DNA from 2 places in the Silvania sp. genome. Region 2 is predicted to be linked to the other one. Evidence: predicted binding sites of a transcription regulator. Region 2 holds the regulator's gene; the other holds the start of a gene.
What was found. The regulator CRP, encoded in region 2, controls carbon source genes, mostly activating them, when cyclic AMP is high. The targets are predictions, from matches to a motif close to ATGTGANNNNNNTCACAT.
Positions count from the first base shown of each region.

Region 1 (5,449 bases), on a different contig from region 2:
CCGTACCGTGCGGCACTGCGATGGATTCGCCCAGATACGTTGGGGTCAGTTTTTCACGTTCCAGCATCGCGGCAACGTACTCTGGCTCAACGTAGCCGCCTTTCACCAGCTGCTCGCCGGCAAAGCGAATCGCTTCTTCTTTGTGGCTCGCGGTGCGGCCAAGGAAGATGTTCTCCGCACCCAGTTTAAACAGGTGGCTGTTGCTCTCGTCGAAGCTGTCCTGCAGGCTGCTACGCACTTTCACTTCGTTATCTTCGTGACGCTGCGCGGCAACCAGACGCTCGGTCAGGCTGGAGTACAGACCGCTGTCGAGGAAGTTGGTCAGCGAAATGTGCTGGGCCTGTGGCACCTGGCGCATCGCACGTTCGGTCAGGTCGCGGTGAGTGATCACCAGGTCAACATCCGGCGGCAGGCTGTTAATCGCGCTGTTGGTCACAGAGATATTGCTCAGACCCGCATCCGCGACTTTCTTACGCAGCACGCCTGCACCCATAGCGCTGGAACCCATACCGGCGTCGCAGGCAACGATGATTTTACGCACGTGGCTCAGGTCGTTAGAGACGCTACCCGCAGCCAGCGGCGTTGCAGCTACAGCACCTTTAGACTCGGATTTCATATCCTGCATACGACGGGTCGCCGCTTCGATATCGTCTTCTTCTTTCACTTTGCTGGTTTTCAGCAGGATAGCCGAGACCACGAAGGAGACGGCCATTGCCGCGCAGATTGCCGCGATGTTCGCGAGGTAAGCACCTTTCGGGGTCATCGCCAGTACCGCCAGGATAGAACCTGGAGATGCAGGAGAGACCAGACCGCCACCCAGCACGCTCAGGGTGAACACGCCGGTCATACCGCCGAGGATTACGGCGAGGATCAGACGCGGGTTCATCAGCACGTAAGGGAAATAAATTTCGTGGATACCGCCCAGGAAGTGGATGATTGCCGCACCGCCAGCAGACTGCCTGGCACTGCCGCGACCAAAGAACATGTACGCCAGCAGCACGCCCATACCTGGACCCGGGTTCGCTTCAATCAGGAAGAAGATAGACTTGCCGAGGTCGTGTGACTGCTGAATACCCAGCGGCGAGAAGATACCGTGGTTGATGGCGTTGTTGAGGAACAGGATTTTCGCCGGTTCAACAAAGATGGACGCCAGCGGCAGCATGTCGTGGGCAACCATGAAGTTGACGCCCGCCGCCAGAATTTTGGAGAGCACTTCAACTGCCGGACCAATGCCGAGGAACGCCAGAATCGCCAGGATCATCCCGATGATGCCAGCGGAGAAGTTGTTTACCAGCATTTCGAAGCCGGATTTGATTTTGCCATCAACCCAGACGTCGAATTTCTTAATTGCCCAGCCGCCCAGCGGACCGGCAATCATTGCGCCGAGGAACATCGGCATATCCGCACCGACGATCACGCCCATGGTGGTGATTGCACCGACCACACCGCCGCGGTCACCGCCAACCAGACGACCACCGGTATAACCGATGAGCAGCGGCAGCAGATAGGTAATCATTGGGCCAACAAGTTTTGCCAGCGTTTCGTTCGGCAACCACCCTGTCGGAATGAACAATGCAGTGATGATACCCCACGCGATAAACGCGCCGATATTTGGCATCACCATGTTGCTGAGGAAACGACCAAAGCTTTGTACTTTGATCTTGAAATCGGATGACATAAAACACCCCTTCTTCTGTTTACGCTTAGGCTTGAGCCCGAGGTTTATTGTTAATGCGCGGCGGCAGAGGTAGCCGAGCCCTGTTCTGATAACGTGAAATCTGGCACTTAATTATCTAACTGTCCAGATAGTGAAATTTTGTGTGATCTCAATCACGTAAATGCAATGTGTATGGGGTATGGCGGGGTGATCTGAGTCACAAAACAGCGGTCTGTAAAAAATTTACGATCATAAAATAAGCGAAATTAGCCCATTGATGTGAAGTTGATCACATTATGATTGCGTGTGTTTGTTTCTGAAATGTGATCAATTTCACAAAGTATTTTTAGTCGGATTTCTCCGGATGTGATCGGCGGCAAACTCTGCTGTGGCGCTAGACGCCAGGATGTAAGCATGCAACACGAAAAGCTAAAAATACTCACCTGCAATGTGGTATGGCGAAAAGTTCCAAGCTAGATTAAGCTCTTACTGTAAACTTAACTCTATTATTCTTCAGGATATATTTTGTCACGCTTCTAAACTTGCATGGAGATAGAATAAAAAACCATACTCCCCGGCCAATTTGTGATAAGAATTTCATTCTGTTTACTTAACAGTGAATTAATGTGGTTGCTTACCATTTAATTGTTTTAATGAGTTTACGATTTATTCAGTGAGGCAAATATGTTTCTCAACTATTTTGCGCTGGGAGTGTTGGTGTTTGTATTCCTGGTTCTTTTTTATGGAATCATCGCCATTCATGACATTCCTTATAACATGGCAAAAAAACGCAACCATCCGCATGCCGATGCTATCCATACTGCCGGGTGGATTAGCCTGTTTACGCTCCACGCCATTTGGCCATTCCTGTGGATTTGGGCAACGCTCTATCAACCAGAGCGCGGCTGGGGGATGCAAAACCATATGCAACCGCCAGAACGTAATCCCGACGTTGATGCGCTGGCAAAGCGCGTAGCTGAGCTGGAACAAAAACTGGCCGCGGTGCAAGCCGCAGCCGTTAAGAACACGTCGGAGCAATAATCATGGATCTGTTGATTATATTGACCTATGTCGCCTTTGCGTGGGCCATATTTAAAATATTTCGCATTCCGGTAAACCAGTGGACGCTGGCGACAGCATCACTGGGGGGTATTTTCATTGTTGCCGGTCTTATTTTATTAATGAACTATAACCACCCGTATACCTTTACGGCGCAGAAAGCGGTTATTTCTATTCCGATTACGCCGCAGGTCACGGGCGTCGTGAGCGAAGTCACGGATAAAAATAATCAGCTCATTAAAAAAGGCGAAGTGTTATTTAAACTCGATCCGGGCAGGTACCAGGCGCGAGTAGACCGCCTGAAGGCCGATCTGGTAACGGCAACGCATAACATTGATGTACTGAAAGCCCAGTTGTCTGAAGCACAGGCCAACACCACGCGGGTGTCCGCCGAGCGCGACCGACTGTTTAAAGACTACCAGCGTTATATAAAGGGTAGTCAGGCGAAGGTGAATCCATTCTCTGAAAGCGATATTGATAACGCCCGACAGAATTATCTGGCGCAGGATGCGATGGTAAAAGGGTCGATTGCTGAGCAGACCCAGATCCAGAGCCAGTTAGACAGCATGTCTAATGGGGAGCAGTCGCAGATTGCCTCCCTGCGCGCCCAGCTGGCGGAAGCGACCTATAACCTCGATCAGACGATAGTGCGTGCGCCAAGCAACGGCTACATCACTCAGGTGCTGATTCGCCCGGGGACTTATGCTGCCGCGCTGCCGCTGCGTCCGGTGATGGTGTTCATTCCTGAGCAGAAACGGCAGATCGTGGCCCAGTTCCGCCAGAACTCGTTACTGCGTCTGAAACCGGGCGATGAAGCGGAAGTGGTGTTCAATGCCCTGCCAGGCCAGGTCTTCTCCGGTAAGCTTACTGGCATCCTGCCTGTGGTACCCGGCGGTTCTTATCAGGCTCAGGGTGCACTGCAGTCGTTAACGGTGATTCCGGGTACTGATGGTGTGCTTGGCACCATCGAGCTGGAGCCAAATGCCGATGTCGACGCGCTGCCTGACGGTATCTATGCCCAGGTAGCGGTGTACTCAGACCACTTCTCGCACGTGTCGGTGATGCGTAAAGTGCTGCTGCGCATGACCAGCTGGATGCACTACCTCTATCTCGATCATTAATCCTTTCTCAGGCAGGCATGCGCGACGCATGACCTGCCTTTTTTTATTGCCTGGGCCATACTTACTTTTTTGTTGGCGAAAAGGAGCAGGCAATGAAACTTATCGGCAGTTATACCAGTCCCTTCGTGCGTAAAATCTCCGTTCTCCTGCTGGAGAAAGGCATCACCTTTGAATTTGTTAATGAACAACCTTACCAGGCCGAAAACGGCGTGGCGCAGTATAACCCGCTGGGCAAAGTTCCGGCGCTGGTCACCGATGACGGCGAATACTGGTTCGACTCCCCGATCATTGCCAGCTATATCGAGCTGCTGGACATTGCCCCGGCGATGGTGCCGCGTGACGGCAAAGCGGCGTTGATTATTCGCCAGACGGAAGCGCTGGCGGACGGGATCATGGATGCCGCCCTCACTTCGGTACGCGAACAGGCCCGCCCGGCGGCACAGCAGTCAGAAACAGAACTGCTGCGCCAGCGCGAGAAAATCAGCCGCAGCCTGGACCGGTGCGAACAGTTGATCCGCGACGGTACGCTCGCCACCGATAGCGTTAACCTGGCGACCATCGCCATTGCCTGCGCCATCGGCTACCTTAACTTCCGCCGCGTGTCGCCAGGCTGGTGCGTCGATCGCCCTTTACTGGTCAAGCTGGCCGAAACCCTGTTCCAGCGCGAAAGTTTTGCCCGCACCGAACCGCCAAAGGCTTGATGTCGTCGATAACACTTCCCCGAAGGACGCGGTACAATTACGCCTGACATTGACCCCCAACCGTCAGGCGCTTTCATGACTACTCAGAACACGCTCTACAGCCAACTTCCCGCGACCGATCGTCTGCTTCGCCACGCCCATATCATCCCGATTGTTGAACAGTTTGGTCATACCCGGACCGTCGATACCCTACGCCTGCTGCAGGATGAGGCACGCGCCCATATCCGCACACAAAACGGCCTGCCGGCATGGTGCGATGACTGGGCACAGGAAGCGGAAAAACGTCTGACGGCGGGGGCGCCGCAGGGCCTGCGGCCGGTGATTAACCTGACGGGCACGGTGCTGCATACCAATCTGGGGCGGGCGCTGCTGGCAGAAGAGGCGGTGGAGGCAGTCACCCAGGCGATGCGCGCACCGGTGACGCTGGAATACGATCTCGACGGCGCCGGGCGCGGTCACCGGGATCGTGCCCTGGCGGCGATGCTGTGTCAGCTTACCGGCGCGGAAGATGCCTGCATTGTGAATAACAACGCGGCGGCGGTGCTGCTGATGCTGGCCGCCACGGCGAACGGGAAGGAAGTGGTGGTCTCCCGGGGAGAGCTGGTGGAGATTGGCGGCGCGTTTCGCATCCCGGATGTGATGACCCAGGCCGGGTGCAGGCTGCATGAAGTGGGCACCACCAACCGCACCCATGCCAGGGATTATCAGGCGGCCATCAATGAAAACACCGCCCTGCTGATGAAAGTGCATACCAGCAATTACCAGATTGAAGGGTTTACCCATGCGGTCGATGAGGCCGAACTGGCGCAGATTGGCCAGGCGATGAACGTCCCGGTGATTGCCGATCTGGGCAGCGGTTCGCTGGTCGATCTTAGCCAGTACGGTTTACCGAAAGAGCCGATGCCGCAGGC
Region 1 covers NZ_JBOGBT010000045.1:31,892-37,340, forward strand. The annotation lists gene ACRDD5_RS09730 (PTS mannitol transporter subunit IICBA) at 1-1,678, opposite strand, end outside; gene ACRDD5_RS09735 (DUF3302 domain-containing protein) at 2,342-2,698, shown strand; gene ACRDD5_RS09740 (HlyD family secretion protein) at 2,701-3,837, shown strand; gene ACRDD5_RS09745 (glutathione S-transferase) at 3,930-4,538, shown strand; gene selA (L-seryl-tRNA(Sec) selenium transferase) at 4,614-5,449, shown strand, end outside.
Region 1: a site for CRP is predicted at 1,935-1,952, ahead of ACRDD5_RS09730 (PTS mannitol transporter subunit IICBA). Genes of this name have one in related genera too.

Region 2 (5,449 bases):
ATGCTCGCCTGCCTGCTGGCTAAAGAGAGCGATAATGCTCCGCTGGATGCGGCGGTGATTGTCTCCGCGCCGTTTATGCTTGAGCAGTGCAGCTATCATATGGAAAAGGGCTTTTCGCGGGTTTATCAGCGCTATTTACTGAACTTACTCAAGGCCAACGCCGCGCGTAAGCTGAAAGCCTATCCGGATACCTTGCCGGTCAGCCTGCAACAACTTAAGCGTATGCGCCGCCTGCGTGAATTCGACGATATGATAACGTCTAAGATTCACGGCTTTGCTGACGCCATCGACTATTATCGTCAGTGTAGCGCCATGCCGCTGCTGAATCAGATAACCAAACCGACGCTGATCATCCATGCGAAGGATGACCCTTTTATGGATCATCACTCCATTCCGGCACCGGAGCATCTGCCCGCAAACGTGCAGTATCAGTTGACGGAACACGGAGGCCACGTCGGCTTTATCGGCGGGACGTTGCGTCGACCGAAGATGTGGCTGGAAACGCGCATCCCTGACTGGCTAACCTCTTTTCTGGAGAGAATAAAATGATGATTCCGTGGCAGGATCTGGCTCCCGAAACGCTGGATAGCCTGATTGAAAGCTTTGTATTACGCGAAGGCACCGATTATGGTGAACATGAACGCTCGCTGGAGATGAAAGTCGCCGATGTTAAACAGCAGCTTAAAAGCGGTGAAGCCGTGCTGGTGTGGTCAGAACTACACGAAACGGTGAATATTATGCCTCGCGGTCAGTTTCGCGACTGATCGCCCCCTCTTTCCATTCAGGGAGTTGCTATGTCCGCCAGACATCCGGTTATTGCCGTTACAGGATCCAGTGGTGCGGGTACCACTACCACCAGCCTCGCCTTTCGCAAGATCTTCTCCCAGCTTCATCTCCGGGCAGCGGAAGTGGAAGGCGATAGCTTTCACCGCTATACCCGCCCTGAAATGGACATGGCCATTCGCAAGGCCCGTGATTTAGGCAAACACATCAGCTACTTTGGCCCGGATGCCAACGACTTTGGCCTGCTGGAGCAAACCTTTGCCGAGTATGGGCGCAGCGGTACGGGCCATGCGCGCAAGTACCTGCACACCTACGATGAAGCGGTGCCGTGGAACCAGGTACCGGGCACCTTCACACCGTGGCAGCCGCTGCCGGAACCCACCGACGTACTGTTTTATGAGGGGTTACACGGCGGGGTCGTCACGCCGCAGCACGACGTGGCGCGCCATGTTGATCTGCTGGTGGGCGTCGTGCCGATTGTCAACCTGGAGTGGATCCAGAAGCTGACGCGCGATACCAGCGAGCGCGGACACTCGCGAGAAGCGGTAATGGATTCAGTGGTGCGCTCCATGGAAGATTACATCAACTTCCTCACCCCACAGTTTTCACGCACCCACATTAACTTCCAGCGCGTGCCGACGGTGGATACCTCCAACCCGTTTGCCGCCAAAGCTATTCCTTCGCTGGATGAGAGCTTTGTGGTGATTCATTTCCGCAATCTGGAGGAGATCGATTACCCCTGGCTGCTGGCCATGCTGCAGGGTTCGTTTATCTCGCATATGAATACACTGGTGGTGCCGGGCGGGAAGATGGTGCTGGCAATGGAGCTGATCATGACGCCACTGGTTCAGCGGCTAATGGAAGGGAAGAAGATCGCCTGATTTCGTGCCCGGTGGCGCGATGTTTACCGGGCCTGAGGGTGTATTCCGGGCCCGTAGGCCGGGTACAACGCGCCGCCCGGCTTTTTACGTAAGCCCTACGCCTCGATCACTTCATACGAGTGCGTAATCTTGACTGCTTTTTCCAGCATCAGCGCCACCGAGCAGTACTTCTCAGCCGACAGGTCGACCGCACGGGACACCGCCGCATCTTTGAGCTCTTTGCCGGTTACCAGGAAGTGCAGATTGATATGGGTGAACAAACGCGGCGCTTCTTCACGACGTTCAGACGTTAGCTTCACTTCGCAGTCGGTCACATCGTGGCGCCCTTTTTGCAGGATCGATACCACGTCGATCGCACTGCATCCCCCCGCAGCCATCAGCACCACTTCCATTGGACTTGGCGCTTTGTCACCGGAGTTGCCATCCATCAAAATCTGGTGCCCGGAAGCTGACTCGCCGAGGAACGTTAACCCTTCAACCCATTTAACACGCGCTTGCATTTTATTCACTCCAGGTTTGCATTTTTCATGACAGATTACGCGCCAGTAACAATTCTGGCAACGGAAGGCGACCTGCATCAAGCTGAAGCGAGACACCAGGAGACACGCAGCAAAACCTATGCTAAAACAGTCGGGATGCTACAGTAATACATTGACGTTACACATGTATGCAGAGGACATCACACATTACAGGCTGCTAATTTTGTGACAGCCCGTTTCCCAGGTACGGGGAAGAATTCGATTGCAACCCCAGAGTAAAAGGTGCACATCCTGGCTCTGGAGATAGCTTATAACAGAGGATAACAGCGCATGGTGCTTGGCAAACCGCAAACAGACCCGACTCTCGAATGGTTCTTGTCTCATTGCCATATTCATAAGTACCCATCGAAGAGCACGCTGATTCACCAGGGTGAAAAAGCGGAAACGTTGTACTACATCGTCAAAGGCTCAGTAGCAGTGCTGATCAAAGATGAAGAAGGCAAAGAGATGATCCTCTCTTACCTGAATCAGGGAGATTTCATCGGCGAGCTGGGCTTGTTTGAAGAAGGTCAGGAGCGTAGCGCCTGGGTTCGTGCAAAAACCGCGTGTGAAGTGGCAGAGATCTCCTATAAGAAGTTCCGCCAGCTGATCCAGGTTAACCCGGATATCCTGATGCGTCTCTCTTCGCAGATGGCTCGCCGTCTGCAGGTCACGTCGGAGAAAGTGGGTAACCTCGCCTTCCTGGACGTTACCGGCCGCATCGCTCAGACCCTGCTGAACCTGGCGAAACAGCCCGATGCCATGACCCACCCGGACGGAATGCAAATTAAAATCACCCGTCAGGAAATCGGTCAGATCGTCGGATGTTCTCGTGAGACAGTGGGTCGTATCCTGAAAATGCTGGAAGATCAAAACCTGATCTCCGCCCACGGTAAAACTATCGTGGTCTACGGAACGCGTTAATTCCGTGCAAACGGCGTGACATCGCAAGGTGGCACGCCGTTTTTGTCTCTCTCACCCATGTGGCGCAGACTCATCTATCACCCGGAAGTTAACTACGCACTGCGGCAAACCCTGGTGCTATGTCTCCCTGTGGCTGTGGGTTTGATCCTGGGCTATCTGCAACAAGGTCTGCTCTTTTCGCTCGTTCCGGCCTGCTGCAATATCGCCGGTCTCGATACCCCGCATAAACGCTTTTTCAAGCGCCTGATTGTCGGCGGGTCGCTGTTTGCTGGCTGTAGCCTGGCCGTACAGCTGTTACTGGCGCAGGATATCCCGCTACCGCTAATTCTGACCGTACTGGCGATGACCCTGGGCGTAACAGCGGAATTAAGCTCGTTGCACGCACGTCTGCTGCCCGCCTCGCTGATTGCCGCCATCTTTACCCTGAGCCTGGCGGGGAACATGCCGATCTGGGCGCCGCTTCTGATCTATGCCCTGGGCACCCTGTGGTACGGGCTGTTTAACTGGTTCTGGTTCTGGTTGTGGCGCGAACAACCGCTGCGTGAATCGCTGAGTTTGCTCTATCAACAGCTTGCCGATTATTGCGAAGCAAAATATACCCTGCTGACGCAACACACCGATCCCGAAAAATCGTTACCTCCCCTGCTGGCCCGCCAGCAGAAGGTCGTGGATCTGATTAGCCAGTGCTATCAGCAGCTGCACATGCTGGCAGCCAATAAAAATCATGAATATAAACGCCTGCTGCGCACCTTCCAGGTGGGACTCGATCTGCAGGAGCATATCTCCGTCAGTCTGCATCACCCGCACGAGGTGCAAAAGCTGGTCGAGCGCAGCCATGCGGAATCGGTACTGCGCTGGAATGCCCGGACGGTTGCCGCACGACTGCGCGTGCTGGCGGACGATATTTTGTATCACCGCTACCCTACCCGTTTCACCATGGATAAGCAGCTTGGTGCGCTGGAGAAAATCGCCCGTCAGCATCCGGATAACCCGGTAGGCCAGTTCTGTGCATGGCACTTCAGCCGCATTGCCCGCGTGCTGCGAACCCAGCGCCCACTCTATCCACGCGACCTGATGGCAGATAAGCAGAAACGCCTGCCGCTGATCCCGGCCCTGAGAAGCTATCTTTCGCTGAAATCCGCCGCCCTGCGCAACGCCGCACGCATCAGCGTGATGCTGAGTATCGCCAGCCTGATGGGCGTTGCCCTGCATCTGCCAAAACCCTACTGGATCCTGATGACAGTGCTGTTCGTAACCCAGAACGGCTATGGCGCCACACGGGTACGCATCCTCCATCGGGCGGGCGGCACACTGGCAGGGCTGATTATTGCGGGTATCGCCCTGCACTTCCACGTGGCGGAAGGTTTTACGCTGACGGGGATGTTGGTGATTACGCTGGTGAGTTACCTGTTTATTCGCAAGAACTATGGCTGGGCGATGGTGGGCTTCACGGTCACGGCGGTGTATACCCTGCAGCTGCTCACCCTGAATGGCGATCAGTATATTTTCGCCAGGCTGGTCGATACCCTGATTGGCTGCCTGATTGCCTTTGGCGGGATGGTGTGGCTGTGGCCGCAGTGGCAAAGCGGGCTATTGCGTCAGAACGCCCACGATGCGCTGGAAGCGGATCAGGAGGCTATCCGGCTGATCCTCAGTGACGATCCGCAGCCGACGCCGCTGGCCTGGCAGCGCATGAAGGTTAACCAGGCGCACAACGCCCTGTTCAACTCGCTGAATCAGGCGATGCAGGAGCCCGGCTTTAACTCGGCTTATCTGGCGGATATGAAACTGTGGGTCACGCACAGCCAGTTCATCGTCGAGCATATCAACGCGATGACCACCCTGGCGCGCGAGCATACGATGCTGACGCCAGACCTGGCCCAGCGTTATCTGCAGTCGTGTGAAATTGCCCTTCAGCGCTGTCAGCAGCGTCTGGAATATGATTCAGCCGGTGAAAGCGGCGATGAGAATATCCTGGAAGCACCCGAAACCCTGACGTACGGCCCGATGAGCACGCTGGAACAACATCTCCAGCGCGTGCTGGGGCATCTGAACACCATGCACACCATTTCGTCAGTGGCATGGCGGCAGCGCCCGCATCACGGCATCTGGTTAACCCGACTTCTGAAACGCACGCCGTATTAAATACCGGCTTTGCACAGGCTTACGCCTGAACAACGCTCTTCACCGCGTTGGCAAAGCGCGTCAGCCCTTCGTCGATGTCCTGCTCCTCAACCACCAGCGACGGCGCAAAGCGCATCACGTCCGGTCCTGCATTAAGCACCATCACACCGGCATTCGCCGCCGCGTGGAGGAAATCGCGCGCCCGACCTTTGTATTGCG
Region 2 covers NZ_JBOGBT010000108.1:69,865-75,313, reverse strand. The annotation lists gene ACRDD5_RS21655 (hydrolase) at 1-549, shown strand, start outside; gene ACRDD5_RS21650 (YheU family protein) at 546-764, shown strand; gene ACRDD5_RS21645 (phosphoribulokinase) at 795-1,664, shown strand; gene ACRDD5_RS21640 (OsmC family protein) at 1,760-2,164, opposite strand; gene crp (cAMP-activated global transcriptional regulator CRP) at 2,474-3,106, shown strand; gene ACRDD5_RS21630 (YccS/YhfK family putative transporter) at 3,164-5,251, shown strand; gene argD (bifunctional acetylornithine/succinyldiaminopimelate transaminase) at 5,271-5,449, opposite strand, start outside.